DNA from 2 places in the Novosphingobium resinovorum genome. Region 1 is predicted to be linked to the other one. Evidence: riboswitches for the same ligand, from Rfam matches in the RefSeq annotation. Region 1 holds a riboswitch; the other holds the start of a gene.
What was found. A riboswitch is a leader RNA that binds a small molecule or an ion and turns the genes downstream of it on or off. The one in region 1 is predicted to bind fluoride.
Positions count from the first base shown of each region.

Region 2: another riboswitch for fluoride. It lies ahead of crcB (fluoride efflux transporter CrcB); the one in region 1 lies ahead of BES08_RS29895 (chloride channel protein).

Region 1 covers NZ_CP017078.1:91,386-94,789, reverse strand. Annotated here, with positions in the region: gene BES08_RS29895 (chloride channel protein) at 1-1,233, opposite strand, end outside; fluoride riboswitch at 1,257-1,333, opposite strand; gene BES08_RS29890 (hydrogen peroxide-inducible genes activator) at 1,383-2,297, opposite strand; gene nhaA (Na+/H+ antiporter NhaA) at 2,468-3,404, shown strand, end outside.
Region 2 covers NZ_CP017078.1:279,384-282,787, forward strand. Annotated here, with positions in the region: gene BES08_RS30765 (phosphatidylglycerophosphatase A) at 1-435, shown strand, start outside; gene BES08_RS30770 (EamA family transporter) at 444-881, opposite strand; gene crcB (fluoride efflux transporter CrcB) at 891-1,268, opposite strand; fluoride riboswitch at 1,344-1,405, opposite strand; gene BES08_RS30780 (DUF6118 family protein) at 1,531-2,271, opposite strand; gene traA (Ti-type conjugative transfer relaxase TraA) at 2,280-3,404, opposite strand, start outside.

The sequences.
Region 1 (3,404 bases):
CACGAAACAGGCCACCGCGATCGGAACGGCGTGGGTAGCCCCGAACAACTCGATACCCATGATCGTACAGGCAAGCGGTGTATTGGCCGCGCCGGCAAAGACGGCGACGAACCCAAGGGCGGCGAAAAGGTCGAGCGGCGCGCCGAGCAGCCAACCCAGCGCGTTGCCGAGTGCTGCCCCGATGAAGAATAGCGGCGTCACTTCCCCGCCCTTGAAGCCGGCGCTGAGGGTCACGACCGTGAAGACCATCTTGAGCGCCCAGCTCCACCGATCGGCAGGACCGGTGAAGAAGCCAGCGATGGTCGGGTCTCCGGGGATGGCGGACCAGACACCAAGCCCAAGATAGGCACGTGTGCCAAAAATCCAGACCAGCGCGATGACCAATATGCCGCCAAAGGCCGCCCGCAGAGGGCCATAGGGAATGCGAGCCTTGAGGAACCCGCCGAGCGCGTGATTGGCTTCGGCAAATAGGAGTCCTGCCAGACCGAATGCCACCCCCGCTACGGCCGCCTTGGCGAGAATCAGCGGTTGGACGATCAGAGCGCCCACGCCCCCAGTAATGCTACTGATCTGGTAGGGCGTGTGATGGATGCCCCAGGCATGACACGTCCAGTCGCCCACGAGCGCAGCAAGCAGACATGGTAAGATCCCGCTATATTCCAGGCGACCGACCGCCAGCACTTCGAGCGCGAACACAGCGCCGGCTAGCGGCGTGCCGAAAACAGCCCCGAAGCCGGCGGCGACCCCAGCCATCAAAACGATGCGGATGCTCGGAGCGTCGAGTTTGAACAGTCGGGCGGCAGCGCTTGCAAGGCTGCCGCCGAGTTGCACCGCTGTGCCTTCGCGGCCTGCCGATCCGCCGAATAAATGTGTGGCGATAGTACCGATGAAGACCAGCGGCGCCATTCGCAGGGGAACGCCGCCCCCTGGCTCATGAATTTGCTCGACGATCAGATTGTTGCCCGCTTCGACCGACCTACCCGTGCGATGGTAGAGCAGGGCGATTGCCGCCCCACCTGCCGGCAAAAGATAGAGAAGCCAGGGATGATCGAAACGGGCCTGTGTTGCCCCACCCAGACTCCACAGGAATGCGGCACACAACGTGCCGATCAGCGCGGCCAGGGGAACCAGGATCAGCGTCCAGCGCACGACCGACATCGCATGATCGTGTCGATCCCGGAGAAAGGCCGCCACATTGACTATATTGAACAGGTTGCGAAAAGTCGCGCGCACGATTCCTCCTTGCTGCCTTGCGGCGCCAAGTAGGAATCATCGTCCCTTGTCAGGGCGGTTCGACCCGAAGGTCCGGCAGAAATCCATTACCGTGGTACGCCGTATGATGGGCGAAGCGGAAAAGATCAAGGGACGCCGCGCGCCTGAGCTTATGCTTCCTTCTGCGCCCACGGCAGCAAGGTTGCGACTATCGTGGCAGCGAGGCGGTGATAGGCATCGCTGCGCGGTGATGAACTGCGCCATACCATCGTGACCTGACGCACAGGCGCCCGCCGCGACAATGGCCGTGCGACAATCAGCTTCTCCCGCAGAACATCCGAGCGGACATAGAGCGCAGGTAGCAGCGACAGCCCCATTCCGGTGGTCACCATGAGGCGAAGAGTGTCGAGCGTCGTCCCGGCGTAATCCTGAGCCTGGACCGCGCCAAAATCATTGCAGAGCGCAGCAATCTCATCATGGAGCCGACGTCCACTCTCCATGACCAATATCGTCTCGCCTGCAATGGCTTCGGGATCAATCACCGCCTGCTGGGCGAGCCGGTGATCCGTCGGCATGACCAATTGGAGCGGCTCCCGGATCAGGGGAGTGCTGATGAAATCCGGGTGATTGATCGCTTCTGGCAAGAGCAGCAGATCATACGTGCCGTCTGAGAGCTTCGAGGGGAGATTTTCCAGACGATCCTCGCGGACGAAAATGCGCATGTCCGGGTAACATGCGCGAAGCGATGGCATCGCGACGGACAAGACATAGGCACCGACGGTTTGGACGACGCCCATTTGAAGCGTGCCCTTAAGGCCTCCCTGTTCGTCGCGCCGGCCAACTTCCTTTATGTCGTCGACATCCGCCAACACCCGTCTTGCCCGATGGGCGATCTCGATCCCCGCTGGTGTCAGGAGCACCCGTGCCCGCGTCCGCTCCACTAGGCGCGCTTTAAGTCTGCCTTCCAGCTCCTTGAGTTGAAGGCTAAGGGTCGGTTGAGTGACATGACATGCTTGAGCAGCACGGCTGAAACTCAGCGTGTCGGCGACTGCGACCAGGTAACGAAGCTGCTGTAACGTCGGCATTCGTATGCCTTATAGCCTGTAGCTATAAGCAGCAACGAAACTTCCAATTTCCCTCGCACTCGCTTTTGTGAATATCAGCGGCTTCGGCAGTTTGTGTCGCTCGCTTTGGCGGGTGTTTTTGGGCAGCCATCAACCCTCAACCCTGACGACCCACAGCCAAGGCCGACCGCATGACGGACTATCACCGCATCCATCCCAGTGCCTTGCGCCGATTCCTGGATGCGCAATCTTCTGCTGGACTCGTCCTGATGGGCGCGGCAGCGGCAGCCCTTATCATCGCCAACTCTCCGCTTGGCCCGGGATATGAAGCACTGCTTCATCTCTATATCGGGCCGTTGTCTCTGGGACACTGGATCAACGATGCGCTGATGGCGGTCTTTTTCCTGCTTGTCGGTCTGGAGATCAAACGCGAGATGCTCGATGGCCAGCTTTCGAGCTGGTCGAGGCGTGTCCTGCCAGGGATCGCAGCAGCCGGAGGAATGATCGCTCCTGCCCTTGTTTACGTTGCTTTCAACCAAGGCGCATCGGTGCATGGCTGGGCCATTCCGGCAGCCACTGATATCGCCTTCGCACTTGGCGTTATCTCGCTGCTTGGCAGCCGTGTGCCGGCGTCGCTCCGGATATTCCTGACGGCCCTGGCGATTATCGACGATCTGGGCGCCGTAGTTATCATTGCTTTTTTCTACACGGCTGACCTGTCGGTCATCGACCTTGCCGCAGCGGGAGGCGTGGTCGCCGCGCTGATCGCCCTCAATCGGTTCAAGGTGCGTCGTCTCAGCCCGTACCTGCTACTGGGTATCGTGCTATGGGTGCTGGTCTACCGATCCGGCATTCACGCGACGCTGGCTGGTGTCGTCCTGGCTTTGACTATCCCAATGGACCGGACCCCTGCGCGTCCGGACAGTGAAACGAAAAGTCCGCTGCACCGACTTGAGCATTTCCTGCATTTGCCGGTTGGCTTCCTGATCGTGCCGATTTTCGGCCTCGCCAATGCGGGCGTCCCGGTGCTGAGCCTGCCCGCCGAAGCACTGGCTGCGCCGGTCACGCTGGGCGTGGCGCTCGGCTTGCTGATCGGTAAGGTAATCGGCGTCTTCGGGTTTTCCATGC
Region 2 (3,404 bases), 170 kb from region 1:
TTCGGGACGGGCCTTGTCGAGCCGTTTCAGGGCTTTCTCGCCGCGCTGAGCATCGTGCCGCTCCTGTGGCTAACCACGGTGCGCGGACGGCGGACCGTCCCGCTGGCCGTGTTCGTACCCGTCGCCGCTCTGGCGGTAATCTCCGGCGGGGTCTGGTTTTCCCTGACCGGCGTTGCCGACGACGGCAGGATCGTCATCGATGAAGTAGCAGGCATGTTCGTGGCCGCGCTTGGCGGCTGGAAAAGCCTGCGCTGGACGCTCGTAATCGTGCCGATCTACAGCTTCATTGACCGCATCAAGCCGTGGCCGCTTTCGCAGGTGGAGCTGTTTCGAAAGGCTGATGTCGGCGTTCTGCTCGATGACTGTGCGGCCGGGCTGGCGGTCGCGCTCGCCGTGCTTCTTATCCGCGCCGCCCTCCGGCGCGCGGGCTCCTAAGGCCCTTCTTAGCCCTTGTAGGCAACCAGAACCGCGCCCGCCGCGATCAGGGCAACCCCCGCCCAGTTCGGCAGGGAAAGGTGCTCGCCAAGGAAGATCACACCGAATATCGCGACGAGAACGACGCTCAGCTTGTCGATCGGCGCGACCCGCGCCGCATCTCCCAGCTTGAGCGCGCGGAAATAACAAATCCATGAGCCGCCCGTCGCCATGCCGGACAGGATCAGAAATGTATAGCTCCGGCCGGAGATCGAACTGAGCGCCTGGAATTGCCGCGTGACCGCCAGTATCGCAGCCAGCACGGCCAGAATGACGATCGTACGGATGAAGGTGGCGAAGTCGGAGCCGACATTTTCGACGCCGATCTTTGCGAAGATAGCCGTCAGCGCGGCAAAGGCGGCCGAGGCCAGTGCCCAGAACTGCCAGGACAGAAGGATCGGTTTCATGGAACGTCCTCAGCTCAGATTGCGGATGATGAACAGCCCGGCGAACAGGCCGGAGATCGCAAGGATGACCGACACGGCAGCGTACAGCGCAGCAGTCCAGAGCTGCCCGCGCTCATGGAGCAGCGCCACATCGAGCGAGAATGTCGAGAACGTCGTGAAGCCCCCGAGGATACCGGTCGTCAGGAACAATCGCCAGCTCTGGCCGAGGTCCGCTTTATGAGAGAACCAGCCGAGCAGCAGGCCCATGATGAGCGAGCCGGCGATATTGACGATCAGCGTCCCGGCAGGGAAACCGGTGCCGAGCAGGCGCAGAGCCAAAAGGTTGACGCCGTGACGGGCCGCCCCGCCGATGCCGGCACCTAAAAAGACAGTCAGAAAAGCATTCATAATCACCCCGCTTGTTGTTCAGCAGGGCGCAGACGGGTTGCGATAAGGGGAGAATAGCACCTACCGCGCCGAAAGCGCCCGGTAGGAGTCATCAGCCTCGCGGCGGTTATCGGGGGAACCCCATCCCCATCAAGCTAAGAGAATAGCAGGATTTTCGCGCTTCTGTCACCGCGCAAAAGGTTCGGTTTTGCGCGGGCGATCGAAAAGGCGTTCAGCTCCTTTCCTGCGCGTTGCTCTATCGCAGAAGTCCCCGCTTTTTGCACTATCGCGCCGGCGCGGCCACCGTGATCGTGCAGTGCTGATCTTCACTGGCGGTGCGCGCGGCCTCGGCGCACCGGCCGATCGCCTCGGCGTTGTCGCGCGTGAGCTGCGAGGCGTCGACCACGCTGCGCCAGCCGTCGGGGTCGGCCGTCTGCATTATAGTGACGCCGGCATTCCATCGGTCCTGCCCCATGACGATCGCCGCAACATGGGTGTCGGCCGCAAACGGCAGGATACGCGGCAAGAGCAGAACCAAGAGCGCGCCGGTGACCAGGCCGATCGCGCCGACGATCCACATGCGCAAGTCCTGCGAACGCCGGTCGTAGGCGCTCCTGGTGTAGGCGGCCAGGTTGATAGCCTCGCGCCCGAGATCGCGGCCCGTGTTCTCGAGCTGCTGCGCGGCCGTTCTCACCAAGCTTTCCCCGCTGCGCTCGAGCGCTCGAGCATAGTGCTCTGGTCCCTGCCGAAGAATCGGCGATTGCTCGACGGCCTCAAGCCGTTCCGCGACAAGGGCGAGCTGCTGGACGATGCGGCCGAGATCGGGACCGTAATCGGCCGGCTGCTGGAATTTCTCGAACTGGTCGAACGCCGCTTCCACGCCGCGCCGGATGACGGTCATTTCCGCGCCGAGCTGCGCGCCCTGGGTCTCGATCTTGCGCCGCAAGGCGTCGAAGGCCTGCGCGGGATCGCCAGCCTGGTCGTGATCTTCCTGCTCGAATCCTTCCCTGTCGTCGTCCGTCATGCCGTCTCCTATCGCTCAAGCCCGAGACTGCGGCCGCGCGTAAGCTGCCGCTCCATCTCGCGGGCGATATTCTGTTCCTGCCTGACATGGCTGATGCCGAGTTCCTGGCTCCGGCTGCGCACAATGGATTCCGCCTGCGGATCGCGTTCGAGCGCGCCGGCCATTGTCCGCATCTGGCCTTCGACCTTGCCGCGCGCCTCGTCGTGCTGCCAGCCATGCAAACGCTGTCGCTCGCCGTCGAGCTGCTGCCAATGCTGCACGAAGCGGTCGGCCCTGACGGTCGGGTCCGCCTGCATCGCGCGTTCCCGATCCATGCCGGCCACAAGCTGGCCGACGCGCTCGCGGCCGGAAAGCTCCGTCATGGCGTGCGCTGTCTCCGGATCGTGACGCATGGCCGATACCATGAGCCGGGCTGATCCCGACCGCACCTGGTCGAGCTGCTGGCCGGCCTTCTGCAATTCGGCTTTCTGGCTGTCGAGAACGGGAAGTCCGTCGCGTTCCATACGCTCGGCCGCCGACCAGGCGCGGGCGAAGCGGTCAACCGAACGCTCGAACTCGGATGGCTGCCGCAAGCGATCGGCCGGCCTCTCCTGTCCGGACTTGGCTTGCGCCGGCGCCTCCCGAGCAGAAGCGGAGGGGGGGCGCAAGCTCCCTTCCCTTTCCGGCCTTGCATCCGCTGATGCCTCGCGCAGTCCCTGAGCGGCCCCACGATCAACATTGAGTTGCAACCCGGCGAACATGCCATGCTGGCGCTGCTCGGCCCTCTGCGGCCGCTCCTGGGCCGTCTCGGCCCCATCGCGCGGCTGGCGGCCCTCGGCCGCCACGCCGCGATCGAGTTTGAGGCCGGCAAACCGGCTCCGGCGCTGCCGATCGGGGGCGAGATCCTCGGCGCGGTTTTCCCGCGCGAGATCCTCGCCCCCTTTTTCAGATTCCATGCTCGGCCGCTGCGCCTGGCGCTCCATCCGGACATGCGTCCGATCGCGCGGAATCTCGATCTCGCTGCTAATACCCGGCTGTTCCGCGACCCCGCGCCGCTCGGAAAAGTCGCGGGCGTAGTCGAGTGTCGTTTCCTTCACGCCGGCACGACTGAGCCGCGACGAAAGCGCCTTGCCATCCTTGAACTCGTCGCGGCC